3 regions of the Pseudomonas sp. LBUM1641 genome follow, and region 3 is predicted to be linked to each of the others. Evidence: predicted binding sites of a transcription regulator. Region 3 holds the regulator's gene; each other region holds the start of a gene.
What was found. The regulator sigma-54, encoded in region 3, starts transcription at its own class of promoters, with help from an activator protein. The targets are predictions, from matches to a motif close to ANTGGCATNNANNTTGCTNT.
Positions count from the first base shown of each region.

Region 1: a site for sigma-54 is predicted at 4,743-4,762, ahead of ACA046_RS16305 (circularly permuted type 2 ATP-grasp protein). Genes of this name have one in related genera too.
Region 2: a site for sigma-54 is predicted at 2,784-2,803, ahead of ACA046_RS23970 (flagellar hook-length control protein FliK). Genes of this name have one in related genera too.

Region 1 covers NZ_CP166815.1:3,581,633-3,588,966, forward strand. The annotation lists gene ACA046_RS16285 (cytochrome c biogenesis protein DipZ) at 1-734, shown strand, start outside; gene msrA (peptide-methionine (S)-S-oxide reductase MsrA) at 880-1,575, shown strand; gene ACA046_RS16295 (nuclear transport factor 2 family protein) at 1,666-2,091, opposite strand; gene ACA046_RS16300 (alpha-E domain-containing protein) at 2,202-3,152, opposite strand; gene ACA046_RS16305 (circularly permuted type 2 ATP-grasp protein) at 3,155-4,564, opposite strand; gene ACA046_RS16310 (hypothetical protein) at 4,965-5,510, shown strand; gene ACA046_RS16315 (hypothetical protein) at 5,583-5,795, shown strand; gene ACA046_RS16320 (hypothetical protein) at 5,807-5,947, shown strand; gene ACA046_RS16325 (cation:proton antiporter) at 5,951-7,297, opposite strand.
Region 2 covers NZ_CP166815.1:5,239,245-5,246,578, forward strand. The annotation lists gene fliM (flagellar motor switch protein FliM) at 1-630, opposite strand, end outside; gene fliL (flagellar basal body-associated protein FliL) at 640-1,140, opposite strand; gene ACA046_RS23970 (flagellar hook-length control protein FliK) at 1,364-2,734, opposite strand; gene ACA046_RS23975 (Hpt domain-containing protein) at 3,666-4,013, opposite strand; gene ACA046_RS23980 (ATP-binding SpoIIE family protein phosphatase) at 4,044-5,762, opposite strand; gene ACA046_RS23985 (STAS domain-containing protein) at 5,759-6,064, opposite strand; gene fliJ (flagellar export protein FliJ) at 6,251-6,700, opposite strand; gene fliI (flagellar protein export ATPase FliI) at 6,704-7,334, opposite strand, start outside.
Region 3 covers NZ_CP166815.1:6,010,855-6,018,188, forward strand. The annotation lists gene ACA046_RS27660 (KdsC family phosphatase) at 1-109, shown strand, start outside; gene lptC (LPS export ABC transporter periplasmic protein LptC) at 118-690, shown strand; gene lptA (lipopolysaccharide transport periplasmic protein LptA) at 677-1,249, shown strand; gene lptB (LPS export ABC transporter ATP-binding protein) at 1,249-1,974, shown strand; gene ACA046_RS27680 (RNA polymerase factor sigma-54) at 2,159-3,652, shown strand; gene hpf (ribosome hibernation-promoting factor, HPF/YfiA family) at 3,728-4,033, shown strand; gene ptsN (PTS IIA-like nitrogen regulatory protein PtsN) at 4,046-4,510, shown strand; gene rapZ (RNase adapter RapZ) at 4,513-5,370, shown strand; gene ACA046_RS27700 (HPr family phosphocarrier protein) at 5,387-5,659, shown strand; gene ACA046_RS27705 (ZIP family metal transporter) at 5,698-6,591, opposite strand; gene ACA046_RS27710 (superoxide dismutase) at 6,623-7,234, opposite strand; gene ACA046_RS27715 (DUF2753 family protein) at 7,236-7,334, opposite strand, start outside.

The DNA.
Region 1 (7,334 bases), 2.4 Mb from region 3:
TGAACAACGTCACCAAGGCCATGAAAGACCTGGGCATCACCTACCCGGTGGCCATCGACAACAACTACAAGATCTGGCGCGCCTTCAACAACCAGTACTGGCCGGCGCACTACTTTGCCGATGCCAAGGGCCAGATTCGCTACCACCATTTTGGCGAGGGTGATTACGCCGAGTCCGAGCGGGTTATCCAGCAACTGCTGCGTGAAGCCGGTGCCACCAAGGTCGCAGGCGGCTTGATCGAAGCTGATGCCAAGGGCATCCAGGCCGCACCGGACATGAACGAAGTGCAATCGCCGGAAACCTACCTGGGTTTCCAGCGTGCAGAGAATTTTGTCTCCACTGGCACGTTGGCTACCGACAAGGTCGCCCACTACCCGGTAGCCGGCAATCTCGCGCTGAATAACTGGACCCTGGAAGGCCAATGGAACGTCGGCGGCCAGCAAGCCACCCTCGCGGCGGCCAACGGCAAGATCGTCTACCGCTTCCATGCCCGTGACCTGCACCTGGTGCTGGGCCCTGGCGCCGACGGCAAGCCGGTGCGTTTCAAAGTGACTATTGACGGCCAGGCGCCAGCGGATGCCCACGGTACCGACGTCGCGCCGGATGGCAGTGGCACGGTGACCGAACAGCGCTTGTACCAGCTTGTGCGTCAGCCGGGCGCGGTCAAGGACCGGACCTTCACCATTGAGTTTCTTGATCCGCAAGTGGCGGCCTACGCCTTCACGTTCGGCTAACCGATAGCGAAATTTTGAATGGTTAACCCGATCAATGTGGGGGCTGGCTTGCCTGCGATAGCGATGTTGAATTCACCACCGCCATCGCAGGCAAGCCAGCTCCCACAATTGACCGTGTTTATTCTGATGTTTCGGAGTGACTGAGATGAAACTGATTAAGTACTTACCAGCCCTTGCGTTCGCCGCCTTTGTCGGTCACAGCTCGGCGTTCTCCTTCGGCCCGTCAGACGACGCGGTGGTGATTGCGCCACCGGCCATGGACCTGCCGGCTGACTCCAACAACCTGCAAACCGCGGTGTTTGCCGGCGGCTGCTTCTGGGGTGTGCAGGGCGTATTCCAGCATGTGCAAGGAGTGAAGAACGCCGTCTCCGGCTATGACGGCGGCGCGGCCAGCACCGCCCAATACGACAGCGTCAGCGGCGGCGATACCGGCCATGCCGAATCCGTCGCTGTGACCTACGACCCGAGCAAGGTCAGCTACGGCAAGCTGCTGCAGATCTACTTCTCGGTGGCCCACAACCCCACGGAACTCAACCGCCAGGGCCCGGACAGCGGCACGCAGTACCGCTCGGCGATCTTCGCCCAGAACGCCGAACAGCAAAAAGTCGCCCAGGCCTACATCGCCCAACTCGACGCCGTCAAAGCCTTCGACAAGCCGATCGTGACCCAGATCGAAACGGGCAAAGCCTTCTACCCGGCGGAGTCCTACCACCAGGACTTCCTGACGGAAAACCCGTCCTACCCCTACATCGTGATCAACGACCTGCCCAAGGTGGCACAGCTGAAAAAACTGTTCCCCGACCAATACCGCGCAGAACCGGTGCTGGTAAAAAACCAGTAGGAGCGAACTTGCTCGCGAAGGTCGTTAACGATAACGCTTGCTGTCTGGATAGGAGCGGCGCCTTCAGATTTTTCGCGAGCAAGCTCGCTCCTACACTTTGGCCAGGTAGGGCGCCAGGCGCCGGCCCATTTCCTCACCCAGGGCTTGCAGCCCGCTCAAGGGGCGGATCATCACTTCAAACTCGATGATCTGCCCTTGTTCGTTAAAGCGTATCAAGTCGATGCCCTTGAGCTGCTTGTCACCCACCCGCGCGCTGAATTCCAGCACCACGCTTTGGCCGTCGGCGGTCGCCAGCTCACGGTGGTAGGTGAAGTCTTCAAATACCTTGAACACGGTGTTAAGGATCATCGACACCACAGGCGCGCCGGGGTAGGGCGTGTGGGCCATGGGCGAGCGGAAGACTGCGTCGGGGGCCAGTAATTCGGGGAGGGCCTTGAGGTCACCGGCAACGAGCATGGCGTGCCAGCGCTTGAGGCTGTGGGCAGCTTGCGGAGATAACTTCAATTCGTCGGACATCATCGGCACCTGTTCTTATGATTGGCGGGGCGTTGCACCCCACCAACATAAGAGCGGCACCAAGGCCGGATCAATGATCCAAAATGACAGTTATATGATTGAGTCGCACATCAGACGACTTCCAGGTACGAGCTGTGAATCGCCCGCGCCAACTCCCGCACCGTATCGATAAAATCCGTCAGGCGGCTGTGCAACCCGTCCTCCAGAATCTCATCAATCCCGGTATACCTCAGCCGCGCCTCAAACTCGGCCGCCAAACGCTGGGCCGTGCGCCCATAACTTCCCGGCAAGTCCGCCAGGATATGGCTCAACTCTTCAATACACGCATGCAGCGAGCGCGGTACATCACTGCGTAACAGCAGCAACTCCGACACCGACCGCGCGTTCAACGCATTCGGGTACAGCTCGGTATACGCCTCGAACGACGACAATGCCCGCAGCAGCGCACTCCACTGGTAATAGCCGCGTGCCGAAAGGTCGCTGACCTCTTCGGACTCCTCGCCAAACATCTCGTACCGCGCATCCAGCAGGCGCAACGTGTTATCCGCCCGCTCGACAAACGTGCCCAGCCGGATAAACCGATACGCGTCATTGCGCATAATCGTCCCGGAGGTCGCCCCACGAAACAGGTGCGAACGCTGCTTCACCCAGTCGCAAAAGTGGCTGATGCCATGGCGCGCCAGGCCGCCGGCGGCAATGCTGCGCATCTCCAGCCAGGTGGCGTTGAGGTTTTCCCACATGTCGGCGGTGATCCGTCCGCGTACGGCATGGGCATTACCGCGAGCAGCCCGCAGGCAGTTGTAGATACTGGCCGGGTTTTCCTCGTCTAGGGCGAAAAAGTGCAACATGCGCTCGGCGTCCAACTGCTTATGGCGCTCGAGGTAGCTTTCCAGGGTGCCGCTGCTGAGCAGCGACATGGCCAACTCGTCGAGCCCGTCACTGCGCCCGGCCTGGGGCATCAAAGACAATGAATAACTGACTTCGAGCATGCGGGCCAGGTTCTCGGCGCGCTCCAGGTAACGGGACATCCAATACAGATCTGCGGCGGTTCTACTCAGCATACTCAGCCCTCCACCACCCAGGTGTCCTTGGTTCCGCCGCCTTGCGACGAGTTGACGATCAATGAGCCTTCGCGCAGTGCCACACGGGTCAAGCCACCGGGCACCAGCCGGGTTTCCTTGCCCGAGAGCACGAAGGGCCGCAGGTCGATATGTCGCGGCGCGATGCCGTTTTCGACAAAGGTCGGGCAGGTGGACAGGCTCAGGGTCGGTTGGGCGATGTAGGCGTGGGGACGGGCCTTGATGCGTTGGCGGAAGTCCTCGATCTCGGCCGCGGTGGAAGCGGGGCCCACCAGCATGCCGTAGCCGCCTGAGCCCTGGGTTTCCTTGACCACCAGTTCCGGCAGGTGCGCCAGTACGTGGGACAGTTCATCCGGCTTGCGGCACTGGAAGGTCGGCACGTTTTGCAGGATCGGCTCTTCGTCCAGGTAGAACCGGATCATTTCCGGCACATATGGGTAGATTGACTTGTCATCCGCTACGCCAGTGCCGATGGCATTCGCCAGCACCACATTGCCCGCGCAATAGGCCGCGACCAGGCCGGGCACGCCGAGCATCGAGTCGGGGTTGAAGGCTTGCGGGTCGAGGAAGGCGTCGTCGATACGACGGTAGATTACATCAACGGCCTTGGGCCCATCGGTGGTGCGCATGAATACCTTGAGGTCATGCACGAACAGGTCGGCGCCTTCCACCAGTTCCACGCCCATTTCCCGGGCCAGGAACGCATGTTCAAAAAACGCGCTGTTAAAGCGGCCCGGCGTCAGCACCACCACGTTGGGGTTGTCCAGGCGGCTGGAGCTTTTCAGGGTCTTGAGCAGCAGGTTGGGGTAGTGGTCCACCGGGGCGATGCGTTGCTTGGCGAACACCTCCGGGAACAGGCGCATCATCATCTTGCGGTCTTCGAGCATGTAGCTCACGCCGCTGGGAGTGCGCAGGTTGTCTTCAAGCACGTAGTAGGTGCCGTCGCCATCGCGCACCAGGTCGACCCCGGAGATATGCGAGTAGATATCGCGGTGCAGGTCGAGGCCAACCATGGCTTTCTGGTAACCCTCGTTGCCCAGGACTTGCTCGGCGGGAATGATCCCGGCCTTGATGATGCGCTGGTCGTGGTAGATGTCGGCGAGGAACATGTTCAGCGCATTCACCCGCTGGATGCAGCCGCGTTCGATGACGCTCCACTCACTGGCGGGGATGCTGCGGGGGATGATGTCGAAGGGGATCAGGCGCTCGGTGTCTTGCTCGTCGCCATACAGGGTGAAGGTGATCCCGGCACGGTGAAACAGCAGGTCGGCTTCACGGCGGCGCTGGGCCAGCAGTTCTGGCGGCGTATTGGCCAGCCAGCGGGAGAATTCCTGATAGTGCGCACGGCAAACGCCTTGTGCGTCATTCATTTCATCAAAGAAAGATCGAGCCATTCCAGTACCTTGTCAGTGCCCGGGGAAATGCTGATGGGTGGCACTGCCGCTTTAGAAAACGCATTTTTTTATGAGCCCGTGGCTGATGGTGCCAGCAGACCTGGTCCTTACTTTCTTTTTGGGTGGGCTCTGGGTCGAGGGGTAACGATTGCTCCTGTATTTGGGCAGATGAATGGATAAAGCAATGCCTGTGCCGAAACCCCTGCAGGAGCGAGCTTGCTCGCGAAAAACCTGAGAACAGCACGTTCAGTCAGGATGCCAGCGTTATCGTTGACGCCCTTCGCGAGCAAGCTTGCTCCTACAGGGGGCGGGGTGCGCCCCAAATTGGCGCATGAACAAACTTGAACTTCGCGCCGGCCTGATTCTTCTAAAGGGTCTCAGTCCAGCACGGAGCACGGATGTGCCCAGAATCATTTCACCCGACACCCCGGAATCGAACCTGACGGACCACAGCGAACACAACGCGAAGATTTTCGGTTCGCCCAAAGACCGTCTCGATTTCTACCGGCGCGAGATCCAGTACGAAACCAGCATCCTCGCCAACCGCACCGACGCCTACCTCACGGCCCAGTCGTTCCTGGTGATCGCCTTCGTTTCCGGCATGGGCAACCTCAATCCGGAATGGGGCAAGCTGTTTACCCTGGTGGTGCCGGTATTCCTCGCGCTGCTGGGCATCCTCAGCTCCCTCAACGCCTGGCCGGGGATTCGGGCGGCCTACGACATCATCGATCACTGGCACTACAAGCAGAGCGAATTGCTGCGCAGCGAGCCGGTGATGGGCATGGCCTATGATGAGTCGCCGCTGTTTTCCGAGATGGAGTCGTCCCACAAGGGCTATCGCAAGTCGCTGTTGTTCTCGATGCGCGCGCCGTGGCTGTTCATGGTGTTCTGGGTGATCCTGGGGGCCTATGCGTTCTATATCCAGGTGGACAATCCTGGCTCATAAGCAATTGGAACTTCACCCACCCGCAAAGGACCTTACCTTTACGCAGTCTGCGTTTTCCAACAGAGGTGAGCCATGAGCACAGACAACGACCCGCAAACCAGCAACCGTAACGATCCTGCCATCGACGGTGGCGAACCGGCGCCAGGCACTGCAGCCGACGCACCGAAAGACCCGAAGCCGGCCAGCGACCCAAAGGCCAAGGAAAACGACTACAGTCCAGACTTCAAGCCCGAGCGCGAGCCCAAGCCTGAAACCGATGCCGATATCGATACCCAAGGCGGTTAGAGGAGACGGTCATGTCAGTTGAAATAGACGAAGACGATGAACTCAATGACCCGGGCAATGAAGACCCGGGTTCATTGATGGATGATGCAGAAGTACCGCTTAACGACCTGGATGATGCCGCCGACGTCGGCAACACCGAAAACCAGGAGTAGACGTCATTGTTGTGCCTGGGCTCGCCGTTCATACCACACCAGCATCGGCTGCGTGCTGAGACCATGAACGACGATGCTCAGGGCAATGACTGACAGCGTCAGGTTCACCGCCACCGCGCTGCTGGTGCCCACCAGCCCATGGTTGATGGCATAGAACAGGTAGTAGATGCTGCCGATCCCGCGAATTCCGAACCAGCCTACCAGCCCGCGCTGATGGCGATTCAGCAGGGTGCCCCAGGGTATCGACAGCACGCTGAGGGGACGGATCACGCAAAACAGCAACGCGCCCACCGCCAGTGCCCGCCAGTCCCAATGGCTGACCAGCACCACGCCCAGCAGGGTCACCAGGAACACTTCCATCGAACGCTCCACCAGGCCGCCAAAGGCGAGCATGTCGCCCATCATTACCCCGGCGGCGATCTGCGTGTCTTGGAGTTGCCCGACGTCACCATGCAACGCATGCTCCGGCTCTACTTCCATGTGGCCAACCACCGGTTGGGCCAAATGTTCGGCCGGGGTTTGTGAGTTGCCGGTGGACTTGAACTCGGCCTGGCGCAGTCCGAGGCCGGCGGCAAACACCGACAGAAAACCGTAGCCGCCGATGGCTTCGGCCACCACGTAGGCCAGGGCGATCAGGGCCAGCGTCAGGTAGTCATTGGGAGACAGGGTGCTGTCGGCATTGGTGATCCGCATCTTCAGGGTGATGCGACCGATGCCCCGTCCCATCCAGTACCCCACAAGCAGCCCGGCAGGTACGGCCCAGAGCAGGTTTTTCAGGACCCAGCCGCCCAGCCAGTCACCGTCGAAGCCGCCGTGCTGCATGAAGATCAGCGCAAAGATCACGAACGGGAAGGCCGTACCGTCGTTCAGGCCTGCTTCGCCCGAGAGGCCGAAACGCAGCGAGTCATAGTCCTGAGCGTTATTCACCTGAACCAAGCCTGCGAGCACTGGGTCGGTGGGTGCCAGAATCGCCCCCACCAGCAGCGAAACGCCCCACGACAACCCCAGCAGCCAATGCAGCACCAGGCACGTGCCGAGGATGGTCAAGAGCATCACCGGCCCGGCCATGCCAAACGCAATGCGCCAGGTTCGGTGCTTGAGTGGCAGGCGCAGTTTGAGCCCGCTGACAAACAGCGAAAACAGCACAGCGACTTCCGTCAGGTGTTCCATCCAACGGGCTGAGGCCTTTATGTCCAGGTGCAGCAGGTCCATGCCCAACGGGCCAATGCAGATACCCAGCAGCAGGCAGACAGCCGAGGTGGTGACGGGCATCCAGCGCAGATAGGAGGAGGCGAGGGCGAGGATGAGCAATACCGCGCCGAGTACGGCCATCCATAAAATAAAAGTCATCGAGCGTGCACCAGGCCGTGGTCTATCCCGGTTTGAG
Region 2 (7,334 bases), 770 kb from region 3:
GCCGCCACCATCGAGTTCGATGTGGAAGGTGGAGACCACAATGGCTTCGCTGGGGCCGACGATGTTGGCCATGGCCGGGTTCACTTCCGAGTTGATGTACTCGAAATTGACTTCCATGATCGCCTGCCAGGCTTCCTTCAAGTCGATGAAGGCCTGTTCCAGCACCATGCGCACCACGCGCAATTCAGTCGGGGTGAATTCACGGCCTTCGATCTTGGCGTGACGACCGTCACCGCCGAAGAAGTTATCCACCAGCTTGAACACCAGCTTGGCGTCGAGGATGAACAACGCGGTGCCGCGCAGCGGCTTGATCTTGACCAGGTTGAGGCTGGTGGGCACGTACAGCGAGTGCACGTATTCACCGAACTTCATCACCTGCACACCGCCCACCGCCACGTCCGCCGAGCGGCGCAGCATGTTGAACATGCTGATGCGGGTGTAACGGGCGAAACGCTCGTTGATCATCTCCAGGGTCGGCATACGTCCACGGACGATGCGATCCTGGCTGGTCAGGTCGTAGCTTTTGACGCTGCCGGGCTCGGCAGCCATTTCGGTCTGTACCAGACCATCGTCGACGCCGTGGAGCAGCGCATCGATTTCATCCTGGGACAGCAGGTCCTGCACGGCCATGTCGTGATCCTACTGCAATACGAAATTAGTGAAGAGCACCTGCTCGATCACCGGTTTGCCGACTTCCTTCTGGGCCACTTCCTGCACGCTGGCAGTGACCTTCTGGCGCAGCATTTCCTGGCCCACCGGAGTGGCGAGGGTGTCGAAGCCTTGTGCGGAGAACAGCATCACCAGGTTGTTGCGGATCACTGGCATGTGCACCTTGAGGGCATCCAGGTCTGCCTGGTTCCGCGCCAGCAGGGTAATGCTCACCTGCAGGTAGCGTTGACGGCCGTTCTGATTGAAGTTGGCGACAAACGCCGGAAGCATCGGCTCGAAGATTGCCGGTTGCTTGACGTTAGGGTTGACCTCGGCCGTCGCGGCCGGTTTGCTCTGGGCACTGTGCATGAAGTACCAGGTAGCCCCCACGGACAGGCCAATCGCCAGGAACAAGGCCAGGACAATCAGCAGGATAAGCTTGAGCTTGCCCTTGCCTGCGGGTGGTTTTGCTACGTCGTCGCTCTTCGCCATGCCAATAATCCGTCACTATTCAGGGATTCATAGTTCTGGGGAAAGGCAAGAGCAAGTGTTATGCCAGAGTTGTCTGTTTGATCACGGTTTCGCCGACACTGCAAAACCAATGTGGGAGCGGGCTTGCTCGCGAAAGCGGTGGGTCAGTCTATAAAAAGGTGACTGATCCACCGCTTTCGCGAGCAAGCCCGCTCCCACATTTCGATCATCGCCAGGCTTTGGATCAGGCGTAATAGTCCACGGCGCTGGAGCCAATCACTGACTGCAACACCGGCGCGGCAACTTCAGCCACCTCACCGATGCCACCCCCATCAGCCCCATCGCCCCGCCCGCCACTGCCACTGACGCCACGTGCCTGGTTCTGCTGTTGTTGGTCCTGGCCCTGCTGACCCTGCCAGCCACGGGACTGGTCGGACACGTTGACGTCGACCTGGCCCATGCCCTGCTGGGCAAACATCTCCCGCAGGCGGCCTGACTGGCTTTCCAGTGCTTCACGAACCACCGCATGACCACTCATGAAGGTGACCTGCGCCTGTTGATCGGCGGACATTTTCACACTGATGTCCAAACGACCCAGCTCAGCCGGTTGCAGCTGGATTTCTGCCGACTTGAGGTTGGCGCTGGACAGGTACATGACCCGGTTTACCACCTCGTCGGTCCAGCCGCTCTGGTGCATGGCCAGTGGTGCGTTGGCCACCGGTGGCAGGGCATTTGCGGTTTTCGGGGTGGCGGCCTGGGTCAGCGCGGCGAGGCGGTTGGCGAAATCGTCGACACGGGTGTCGCTGCGGGCGTCTTTCAGGTCTTTGAGGCCGCCATCGATCAGGCCGGTGAAGGCTTTGTCGCCGCCCTGGTCGGTGCTGTCCTTGGTCGCTTGCTGGTCGACCATGCTGGCCAGGCCAGTGGCGAAGTTTTGCGCGGCCGTTGGCTGGTCCTGGGTCGGGGCCGGCGTGCCTTTGGCTGGCGTTTGGCTGCTGGCGGACACGTGACCGCCCTGTTCCATGGCCAGGCGTACGGCGGGCATTGCGTCCAGCGGGTCGGCTTCTGGGTCGAAGGCCGGCTTGGCGTCGTCGGTAGCGGCCAAGGGTGGCGCTACTACTGGCGGGGACTTGTCATCTTTCGCCGCGACCGGTGCCGGTGTTTCGACGGGTGCTGGCGTTGCGGGTACCGGGACAGGCACTACCGCGGCCATCAGCGCCGGGTCGACGGCTGGGTCGACCGGGGGTTGCTGGGCCAGGGTTGGGTCGTCTGCCGGGGCCGGGTCGTCGGTCTTGGCGGTGGTGTCCGGGGTGTCGGACTTGGCCGGCGGGGTGGCAGGCAAAGTCTTGCCGTTATCGGCAACTGATGGAGTGCCGGCGGCAGGCTTGTCGTTGTTGGCGGCGGGCTTGGTGCTGGCGTCCGCAGGTTTGTCGCGGGTCGATTTGGTGGTGGTGTCGGTGGGTTTTGCCGAGGGCGCGGGGGCTTGCTTGGCGAACACCTGAGCGAAGCCCGGGGCCTTGTCCCGCGGGTCCGCAGCCACTGCCGGTGGATTGGCAGCGGGCGCTTGAGGCTTGGCCGCTGGGGCCGCCTGCAGGAGCGAATTCGGGGTGATTGCCATAGATAAGAGTCTCCGCCGCACAGGGGTCGAGGGTGCGGTTACAGGAGGTAGAGCAAGAGTTGGGCCAGGTTTTGGTTTGGGGGTGTATATCCGTTATTTGGGGGATGGCTTGTATGGGTTCCGCTCTTACAGCGGGTCACTTTTGAAAGGAGCCCAAAAGTAACCAAAAGGCTCTTGCCCCACCACTCGGCACCTCGCCTAGGCTCGGTGTGCCCTCACTCCGGCAGCACGAAGCGGGCCGCCGCGACGGGGCGTCCCTGCCCCGTCGCGGCTAAACCGGCGTCCTGCCGGTTTACCCGCTCCGTACTGCCTACGTTCGGCCAGCGTGGTTTAACGGGGCGCCTAAGATCAAGATCAAAAGCAGATCAAGGGCACAGCGGCCTACAGGCCGGCTTGAGTGTGGTGAAGCAACAGCAACAGCAACAGCAAAACCAGAAGCGGGCACGGTCCAAATGTGGGAGCGGGCTTGCTCGCGAAGGTCGTTAACGATGACGCGGGCATCCTGAATGAGCGCGGCGCCCTCAGGTTTTTCGCGAGCAAGCCCGCTCCCACAGAAAAGCAGCCCTGCTTTCGCTCTGGATCTTGCCTCTGCTTCTAACACTCAAGCCGGCCTGTAGGCCGCTGTGCTCTTGCTTTTGATCTTGATCTGACTGCCCCATTCAGCCCGAGGCCGAACGCAGGTATTGCGGAGCGGGTAAACCGGCAGGACGCCGGTTTACCCGCGCCGGGCCATGGATGGCCCGTCGCGGCGACCCGCGGAGCAATGCCGGAGTGAGGGAACGCCGAGCCACAGCGAGGCGCCGACAGGCGGGGCAGAGCGTTTTGGTTACTTTTGACTGGGCCGGCATTCCGGCTTTTCAAAAGTGACCCGCTGTAAGAGCGGAACCATAAGCCGCCGTTACCCAAATAACGGATATACACACCAAAAGCGTCAAAGCTGAAACCGCCCCCGCTCATGCTCATACAACGGCCGCACCAGCGAAAACTCCTGGTCAATCTCGTCCACCAACCCCCCAAGGTCCGCATGCACAGGCTTGGCCGACGTATCCTCGAGCAACTGACAAAGCTCAGCCAACCGCACCGCCCCAAGGTTACCGCTGCTCCCCTTAAAGCTATGCGCAATCCGCCCCAACGCCTTGGCATCATCACGAGCCCTGCGCAGCGCCTCTACCCGCTTCTGCGAGTCATCGAGAAACGTGTCGAGCAACTTCGGATACTCACCCTCCATGACCTCCTGCAAGCCAGTCAGCACATCGGGGTCCAGATGAATCTCTGCCACTTGTTCGCTCCTTGATCAAGAATCGGCGGATTATGCCAGAGCCTTCCATGAAAACTCCACGCACACACACCGCCCGCCGTCCGACCAGCCTACCTGGCTGCTCAACTGCCGCACCAGGCTCAACCCCCGACCAGACAGACGGTCAACATCCAGCGGCCTGGCCAGCACCGCCTCCACATCAAACCCCGGCCCGCTGTCCTCGATCCGCAAGGTCAGACAACCACCCTCCCCGGTCGGCACTACATCCAGGTGCACCCGCACAAACCCGCTGTCCAACCGCGCCAGCCGCTCATTACGCTCACGGTAATACGCCGCAAACCCCTGAGCATCACGCTTGAGCCGCGAATCCAGCCCCAGCACCCCATGCTCCAGTGCATTGGAATACAACTCAGCCATCACGCTATACAACGCCCCGCTCTGCTCCCGCAGCCCGTGGATCTCCAACAGCAGCTGCAACAAATACGGCAAAGGGTTGTAGGACTTGAGCGTCTCGGCACGAAACTCAAAGCTCACCGACCAATCCAGCGGCGACGACTGGCCACTGTCGGAATACACCACCGACGGCGAACGCAAGGGCTCACCCGCCTGCAGGCTGATCTCCACCATGCTGACGTCATCGCGCACCTCGCCACGAAAAGCCGCCAGGGCCTGCTCGATCTCCTCGAACAACCGGTCCGGCTCACGGTTGGCCTCAAACACCTGCTGCAAACGCTCGGCGCCAAACAATTGCTCATGGACATCAGCGGTATCCAGCACGCCATCCGACAGTAGAAACACCCGGTCGCCCAGCGCCATCGGCCAGACTTCAGTGCGGTCATCAAACGCCTCGGCCGCCAATACGCCCAACGGCAAATGCCGCGACACCAGCGGCGTGCGCTTGCCGGTGGCGAGGTCATGCACATAACCCTCGGGCATGCCGCCGTTCCACACTTCCACCGCGCGGCGCTGGGCGCTGAGGCATAGCAAGGTGGCGCAGCAGAACATGTCCACCGGCAGGATGCGCTTGAGCTTGGCGTTCATCTCCCGCAGGGTCTGCGCCAGGCCGTAACCCTTGGCAGTCATGCCGTAGAACACTTCCGCCAGCGGCATCGCGCCGACCGCCGCCGGCAAACCATGACCGGTAAAGTCGCCCAGCAGCACATGCATATCGCCCGATGGCGTGTAGGCAGCCAGCAACAGGTCACCGTTGAACAGCGCGTAGGGCGATTGCACGTAGCGAATATTCGGCGCGGCATTGATGCAGCCGGAATGCGCGACCTTGTCGAACACCGCCTTGGCGACCCGCTGCTCCTGCAGCAGATAGTCGTGGTGCCGGGCGATCAGGTCGCGCTGCTGCAACACCGTGGCCTGCAAGCGACGCAGGCGGTCCATGGCGTTAATCTTCGCCGCGAGGATCACCTGGTTATAGGGTTTGGCCAGGAAGTCGTCGCCGCCGGCATCCAGGCACCGGGCCAGGGCTTCGCTCTCGCGCAGGGAAGTCAGGAAGATGATCGGCACCAGCGCCTCCCCCGCCAGTTGCTTGATCTGCCGGGCCGCTTCGAAGCCGTCCATTACCGGCATCAGTGCGTCCATCAACACCAATTGCGGCCGCTCGCGGATGAACACTTCCACAGCTTCCTCACCGTTGCTGGCGGTCAGTACCTGGTGGCCCTGACGGCGCACGATGCTCGACAGCAATAGCAAATCGGCGGCGCTGTCTTCCGCGATCAATACCGTCAGCGCCTCAAGGACCGGGGCCAGGACGCTCAAGTGAGATCGAACAGTTTGTCGAAGTTGGAGATGGCGAGGATCTTGCGCACGTCGGAGTTGCTGTTGACCACCTGCACTTCGGCATTGTCACCCCCGGCATGGTCCCGCAGCAGCAGGAGCATGCCCAGGGCCGAGCTGTCCATGTAGGTGGTTTCCTTCAAGTCCACCACGTAGATCTCGGGCACCTTGTAGAACTTTTCGTAGGCATCACGAAAAGCCTGGTGACTACCGAAATCGAATCGCCCCTTAACGGTGATCGTCGCTTTCTTCCCATCCAGGGACACTTCTGATTCGACTGACATACGACTGCTTCCTTGTCATTGGCAATGTGCAACAAGGTTTAGCAGGTGATGGGGAAGTGGGCAAATCCATGTAGGAGTGAGCTTGCTCGCAAAGAACGCAAGACCAGCGCGTAAATCCTGATTGCCCCGCGTTATCGTTGACGACCTTCGCGAGCAAGCTCGCTCCTACAGGGGGTTGCGGCGCGGTTAATACTGGCTCTGACGCGGCAGGCGCTGGGACAGCTCATCAAGCAGTTTCTGCTCGCGCTTGTCTTCCAGTGCGCGGGCTTCGTCGATGTAGCGTTGCACCAGTTTGCGCAGGCCTTCGACCCGGGCGTAGGCCTGTTGCCAGCTGTCGCGGGCCTTGTCGACGTTCGCCTGGTGCCACGCCAGGCTCTGGCGCTGTTGGCCGACGGCGGTTTCCAATTGATTGAGGAAGCCCTGGTAGCCCATCAGCCATTGGCCGGAGACGCCCTTGCTGCCGCGCTCGATCCACTGTTGCTGATACTCGCCGCGAAAGCGTTCCAGGTCGCCCAGCTTGCTTTCCGCCAGGCGAACCTGGCCCTGGAAGTAACCCAGGCGCTGGACGGCGGTTTTTTCAGCTTTTTCGGCCATGTCCACCACCGGGGCAAGGCGTGCGGCGCGGGTATTGGCCATGGTTTATCCGCCGGGTGCCGGAGCGAAGATGCTACCCAGGTGCGCCTCGCTCTCACCCATGCTGATCTTGTCGTTGAGGCCTTGGCGCAGGTAGGTCACCAGTTGCGGTTGCAGGGCAATCGCCAGGTCGGTCTCGCGATCACCGCCAGCCACGTAGGCGCCGACGCTGATCAGGTCGCGGCTCTGTTGATAGCGTGACCACAGCTGCTTGAAGTGCTGCGCCCGCATCATGTGCTCAGGCGTGACCACCGACGGCATCACCCGGCTGATGGAAGCTTCGATGTCGATGGCCGGGTAGTGCCCTTCCTCGGCCAAGCGCCGGGACAGCACGATGTGCCCGTCGAGCACGCCCCGCGCCGAGTCGGCAATCGGGTCCTGCTGGTCATCGCCCTCGGAGAGTACGGTGTAGAACGCCGTGATCGAACCGCCACCGGCTTCAGCATTACCGGCACGCTCCACCAGCTTGGGCAGCTTGGCGAATACCGACGGCGGATAGCCCTTGGTGGCCGGCGGCTCGCCGATGGCCAGGGCGATTTCCCGCTGGGCCTGGGCGAAACGGGTCAGGGAGTCCATCAGCAACAGGACGTTTTTGCCCTTGTCGCGAAAATATTCGGCAATACGTGTGCAGTACATC
Region 3 (7,334 bases):
CCATGGTGTAACCACCGCCCGTGGCGGCGAAGGCGCCGCCCGTGAGTTCTGCGAACTGATTCTGCGCGCCCAAGGCAGCCTTGAAGCGGCCCACGCCGCCTACCTATAGAGCGTTTTATGCTGAGTAAAAAGATTCGCAATTTCCTGATACTTGCAGTCATCGCCGCGGTTTTTCTCGCGGTCGGTTATTGGAATATCAGCCCGGAGCGCTTCCTCGACAAGCCTGTTGCCCAGGTTGACGAGAGCGCTATCGACTATTACGCCATCAACGCCCACAGCATTCAGTACCTGCCGGATGGCAAGGTTCAGTATGAAATGACCTCTGACAAGGTCGAACACTTGAAGGCATCCGAGGTCACCTTATTGACCAAGCCGGACATGAACCTGTATCGCGGTGCCGAATTTCCGTGGCACGTCACCAGCGAGCGTGGCGAAGTCAACCCTGACGGCACCCAAGTGGAATTGATTGACTCGGTTCGCGTAGCCCGTACCGACGCCAAGGACCGCCAGACCATTATTACCAGCAGTCGCATGACCGTATTCCCACAGAAGCAATATGCGCAGACCGAGCAAGACGTTAGAATTGACGGCGCTGGCGGTGTATCGACTGGCAAGGGAATGAAAGCGTATTTGAAAGAAAGCAGGATACACCTGCTATCGAACGTAAGAGGACAGTATGAGGCTCGTTAAAACCCTCCCTATTTTGCTCGGCCTGGGCGCAGCACTGGGAAGCGTGAGCGCCTGGGCTCTGCCGAACGATAGCCAGCAACCGATCCACATTCAGGCTGACGATGCGCAGCTGGATGACAAGCAAGGTATCGCGACCTACACCGGCAGCGTGATCATCACCCAAGGCTCGATGAAAGTGACGGGTAATACCGTGACACTGACTCGCACCCCCGCAGGCGATATCGACGTGGTCACTTCGGTCGGCAACCTGGCGTACTTTGAACAATTGCAGAAAGTCGGCGACCCTACACCGGTCAAAGGCTACGGCAAGACGATCCAGTACCACGCCCAGCAAAACCGTATCGTGCTGATCGACCAGGCCCGCGTGATCAATGACGGCAACACCACCGACGGCGAGAAAATCGTCTACGACACGGTGAAGCAGATTGCCCAGGCCGGTCGTGCCACCGGTTCGAAAATCAGCACGCCGAAGCCGCGTATCGACATGGTTATCCAGCCGAAGCAGAAACCGGGCGCAGCCCAGCCGGCGCCGAAACCTGACGCGAAGAAGGCGAATTAATGGCAACCCTGAAAGCCCAGCATCTGGCCAAGGCCTATAAAAGCCGTCAGGTCGTGCGCGATGTCAGCCTGTCGATCGACAGCGGGCAGATCGTCGGCTTGCTCGGCCCCAACGGTGCCGGCAAGACCACCTGCTTCTACATGATCGTCGGTCTGGTGCAGGCCGATCAAGGCCGCGTCCTGATCGACGACCTGGACGTGAGCCACCAGCCTATGCACGGTCGTGCGCAGGCGGGTATCGGCTATCTTCCCCAGGAAGCATCGATCTTCCGCAAGCTGTCGGTTTCCGACAACATCATGGCCATCCTCGAGACCCGCAAGGAACTCGACCGCGCCGGGCGCAAGAAAGAGCTGGAAAGCCTGCTGCAGGAATTCCACATCAACCACATTCGCGACAACCTCGGCATGAGCCTTTCCGGCGGCGAGCGTCGTCGTGTGGAAATCGCCCGCGCCCTGGCCACTGCGCCGAAGTTCATCCTGCTGGACGAACCCTTCGCCGGTGTCGACCCGATCTCGGTCGGTGACATCAAGCAGATCATCCATCACCTCAAGGCCAAGGGCATCGGTGTATTGATCACCGACCACAACGTCCGCGAGACCCTCGATATCTGCGAAACCGCCTATATCGTTAACGATGGACAGCTGATTGCCGAAGGTGACTCCGCCACTATCCTGGCCAACGAACTGGTCAAGGAAGTGTATCTGGGTCACGAGTTCCGCCTGTAAACACGGTGGTATCAGGCCATTCGCCATGGAGCGCGGTAGTCAATAAAAACATCAGTATTTTTATTGTTACCGCGCTCTAGGCAAAGCCCCCGATATCAGGCATATAATTTGCTTATGTTTGGCGCTCACGCGCCCTGTCGTGGATGGCGCATTGCGCCGGCGAATAAGGTGTTAAGCCCCTGCCATGAAACCATCGCTAGTCCTGAGAATGGGCCAGCAGCTGACGATGACACCGCAGCTGCAACAGGCCATCCGCCTGCTCCAATTGTCGACCCTGGACCTGCAACAGGAAATCCAGGAGGCCCTGGAGTCCAATCCGATGCTCGAACGCCAGGAAGAAGGCGACGACTTCGATAATGCAGACCCGCTGGCCGACAACATCGAGCAAAAGCCCAACCCCGACGTACAGGAACCCTCCTATCAGGAAACCGCCCCTACGGTGGATAACCTTGAGGAAGGCGAATGGAACGAACGCATTCCCAACGAGCTTCCCGTGGACACCGCCTGGGAAGACGTCTACCAGACCAGCGCCAGCAGCCTGCCGAGCAACGATGATGACGAGTGGGATTTCACCACCCGCACGTCCGCCGGCGAGAGCCTGCAGAGCCATTTGCTCTGGCAACTGAACCTGGCCCCGATGTCCGACACCGATCGCCTGATCGCCGTGACCCTGATCGATTGCATCAACAATCAGGGCTACCTGGACGAGACCCTTGAGGAGATCCTCGAGGCCTTCGACCCGGAACTGGACATCGAACTGGACGAAATCGAAGCCGTCCTGCACCGCATCCAGCAGTTCGAGCCCGCCGGCATCGGCGCCCGCACCCTCAGCGAGTGCCTGTTGCTGCAACTGCGCCAATTGCCGGCCAAGACTCCATGGCTGGCCGAAGCGCAGCGCCTGGTCACCGACTACATCGACTTGCTGGGCAGCCGCGACTATAGCCAGCTGATGCGCCGCATGAAGCTCAAGGAAGATGACCTGCGCCAGATCATCGAGCTGGTGCAGAGCCTCAATCCGCGCCCGGGCTCGCAGATCGAGTCCAGCGAAGCCGAATACGTCGTGCCCGACGTGATCGTGCGCAAGGACAACGAACGCTGGTTGGTGGAGCTGAACCAGGAATCGGTGCCGCGCCTGCGGGTCAACCCGCAATATGCAGGGTTTGTACGCCGCGCCGACACCAGCGCCGACAACACCTTCATGCGCAACCAATTGCAGGAAGCCCGCTGGTTCATCAAAAGCCTGCAAAGCCGCAACGAAACCCTGATGAAAGTCGCCACCCAGATCGTCGAGCACCAGCGCGGCTTCCTGGAATACGGCGATGAAGCGATGAAGCCGCTGGTACTGCACGACATCGCCGAGGCGGTGGGCATGCACGAATCAACGATTTCCCGGGTGACCACGCAGAAATTCATGCATACCCCACGGGGTATATATGAGCTGAAATACTTTTTCTCCAGCCACGTCAGCACCTCCGAAGGCGGCGAATGCTCGTCCACGGCGATCCGCGCGATCATCAAAAAACTGGTTGCCGCGGAAAATCAGAAAAAGCCGTTGAGTGACAGCAAGATCGCTGGTTTACTGGAGGCACAAGGCATTCAGGTCGCCCGTCGAACCGTCGCCAAGTACCGCGAGTCCCTTGGGATCGCGCCTTCCAGCGAGCGTAAACGTTTGATGTGACGGGCGGGCCATAGCGTTCCAGTGGCGGGTACTCCTACCCGTCGCTTTATGCACTGGCAACGAAGGAGAAGCTGTATGCAAGTCAACATCAGTGGACACCATGTAGAAGTCACCCCTCCATTGCGCGAATACGTCGAGCTGAAGCTGAGGAAGCTTGAGGGCCATTTCGACAAGATCACCAACGTGCAGGTCATCATGAAGGTCGACAAGCTTCAGCAGAAAATTGAAGCGACACTTCAGATACCTGGTGGCGAAGTGGTCGCCAATGCCGAACATGAAGACATGTATGCATCAATCGACTTGCTCACAGACAAGCTTGACCGCCAACTTAAAAAGCATAAGGAAAAGCAGCAGAGCCTTCTTCAAGGCACTGGCCGCTAACACTCCCCACCCATGATCCGACTTGAAACCATCCTGACCCCCGGCCGTTCCCTCGTGAACGTGCCGGGCGGCAGTAAAAAGCGCGCCCTCGAACAAATTGCCAACCTGATCGGCCGCGAAGTGCCCGAAATGGATACGCAAGCTGTGTACGAGGCCCTGATTGCCCGTGAAAAGCTCGGCTCGACCGGCTTTGGCAACGGCATCGCTATTCCTCACTGCCGCCTGCAAGGCTGTGAGTCACCAGTCAGCGCCCTGCTGCACCTGGACGCCCCTATCGATTTCGACGCCATCGACGGCGCCCCGGTTGACCTGCTGTTTGTACTGCTGGTCCCGCAAGCCGCCACCGATGCGCACCTGGAACTGCTTCGGCAGATCGCCAGCATGCTCGACCGCAAAGAAGTACGCGACAAACTGCGCAGTGCCCCCAGCAATGAGGCGCTCTATCAGGTTGTCCTGGATGAACAAAACGGGCAGTAATCATGCGTTTGATCATCGTCAGCGGCCGTTCCGGCTCAGGTAAAAGCACGGCTCTCAATGTTCTTGAGGACAACGGCTTCTATTGCATCGACAACCTGCCCGCTGGCCTGCTGCCGGAACTGGCGGAACGCGCACTGATTCACACTGAGCTGGCGCAACCGCTGGTCGCCGTATCGATCGACGCCCGCAACCTGCCCAGCCACCTCACCCGCTTTCCGGAACTGCTCGAAGAAGTGCGGGCCAAGCACATTCATTGTGATGTGCTGTACCTGGACGCCGATGAAGAAACGCTGCTCAAGCGCTTCTCCGAAACCCGTCGACGCCACCCGCTGAGCAGCCCGCATCGTTCGCTGGCCGAAGCCATCGAGGACGAGACCAAGCTGCTGGGGCCGATCATTGACCTGGCCGACCTCAAGATCAACACCACCAGCCTGAACCTGTATCAACTGCGGGATGCGATCAAGCTGCGACTGCTGAATCAGCCGGAGCCGGGCACCGCTTTCCTGGTGGAGTCGTTTGGCTTCAAGCGCGGCATGCCGGTGGATGCCGACCTGGTGTTTGATGTGCGCTGCCTGCCCAACCCGTACTGGAAGCCGGAACTGCGCGATCAGTCCGGGCTGGACCAACCGGTGGCCGATTACCTGGCGGCGCAACCGGATGTGGAAGAAATGTTCCAGGACATCTCCAGCTACCTGCTCAAGTGGCTGCCGCGTTTTGCGGCGAGCAACCGGGCTTATGTCACCATCGCCATTGGCTGCACCGGCGGCCACCACCGTTCCGTCTACCTGACCGAACGCCTGGGCCAGGTGCTGCAACAAACCCTCAAGAACGTCCAGGTTCGCCACCGCGACCTCAGCTGAAAGGAACACCTCCGCGATGCCCGCTCTGGAAATTGAAATCATCAACAAGCTGGGCCTGCACGCCCGGGCCTCGGCCAAGTTCGTCGGCGTCGCCGGGCAGTTCCCTTGCCAGATTCGCGCGGGACGCACCCCCGAATCCATGGTCGACGGCAAAAGCATCATGGCCATGATGATGCTGGCTGCAGGCAAGGGCACGAAGATTCATCTGAAGACCGAAGGCGAGCAAGAGCAGGAAGCGATGGATGCGCTGGTGAAGTTGATCAATAACTACTTCGACGAAGGCGAGTAATCCCGCCTTCATGTGACCGAGTGAAGCCGGATGCGGCTTCACCCCAATGCTGTATCCATCACCATCATCAAACAGAACCCGATACACAGCCCCAAGCTGGCGAGTTTGTCATGGCCATTGCGCCGCGACTCGGGAATGACTTCGTGAGTCACCACCAGCAGCATCGCCCCTGCCGCCAGTGCCAGCCCCAACGGCAACAGCACCTCCGCCAGGCTTACCAGCCAGGCACACAGCACCGCAAACACCGGCTCTACCAAGCCTGACGCCGCGCCGATCAGGAACGCCTTGACCCGCGACATACCCGCGCCGGCCAACACCAACGCAATCACCAGGCCTTCCGGCACATCCTGCAAGGCAATGCCCATGGCCAAGCTGTCAGCGTCAGGCATACCACCGCCCGCCGAGACCCCCACCGCCATGCCTTCGGGAATGTTGTGGGCAATGATGGCGAACACAAAGAGCCAGATGCGCGGTGGTATCACCGGATGCTCCGGGCTCCCCACCAGCATTTCCGGGCTGGCGCCGGAGACCTTGCGATCCACCAGATACAACCCGAAGGCGCCCAGCATGATGCCGAAACTGATCAAGCCGCTGGCGGCCCAAGGCGTCAGCCCCAGGCTTTCTGCCGCCGCGATACCCGGTACGATCAGCGAAAACGCGGTCGCCGCCAGCATCACCCCGGCACCGAAACCGAGTAGCGTGTCATTCACCGCCAATGGCATCCGGCGAATCACCAGTACCGGCACGGCGCCCAAGGCAGTGCCAAGCGCGCAAATGGCGCCACCCTCCAAGGCTCGCAGGATGCGGGGTTCCAGGTCCAGCCAGGCCAGCCCTTGGGCCACCAGCAATGCAGTTCCTGCCAATAGCAGCAGCGAGCCAAACGCATAGCGAAACATTCGCACGCTGCTGATCGCCAGTGTTTCAGTGCCCATAGTCGGCCTTAGATCTTGTTATAGAGGAGTTTCAGCCCAGCGCAGCCTGGTAGCGTCCGGCAACTTCAGGCCAATTGATAACGCTGTAGAAAGCATTGATGTATTCCGGACGGCGGTTTTGATACAGCAGGTAATAAGCGTGCTCCCAAACATCCAGGCCGAGGATCGGCGTATTGCCGTTCATCAGCGGGCTGTCCTGGTTGCCGCTGCTTTCCACCACCAGGGTCTTTTGCGGGGTAACGCTCAACCACGCCCAGCCACTGCCGAAACGGGTCAAGGCCGCTTTGGTGAAGGCGTCTTTGAACGCATCGAAACCACCCAACTGTTCGTCGATGGCTTTGCCCAGCGCACCGTCCGGTTTGCCACCGCCCTTGGGCGACATGACAGCCCAGAACAACGAATGGTTGGCGTGACCACCACCTTGGTTGATTACCGCTGCCCGGAGTTTTTCCGGCAACTGCTGGACGCTGGATACCAGTTTCTCCACCGGCCAACCGGCAAACTCGGTGCCTTCGACAGCCGCGTTGAGGTTGTTGATGTAGGTCTGGTGGTGCTTGGTGTAGTGAATCTCCATGGTTTGCGCGTCGATATGCGGTTCAAGGGCATCGTAGGCGTAAGGCAGGGCCGGCAAAGTGTAGGACATATCAATGAGCTCCATAAAAAGGGCTGTTGCGGGTCGACGCATCCGATGGCGCCACGTTGCTGCCCAGCAGCCGGTGGGTACGCGGGTACTCACCGTGATC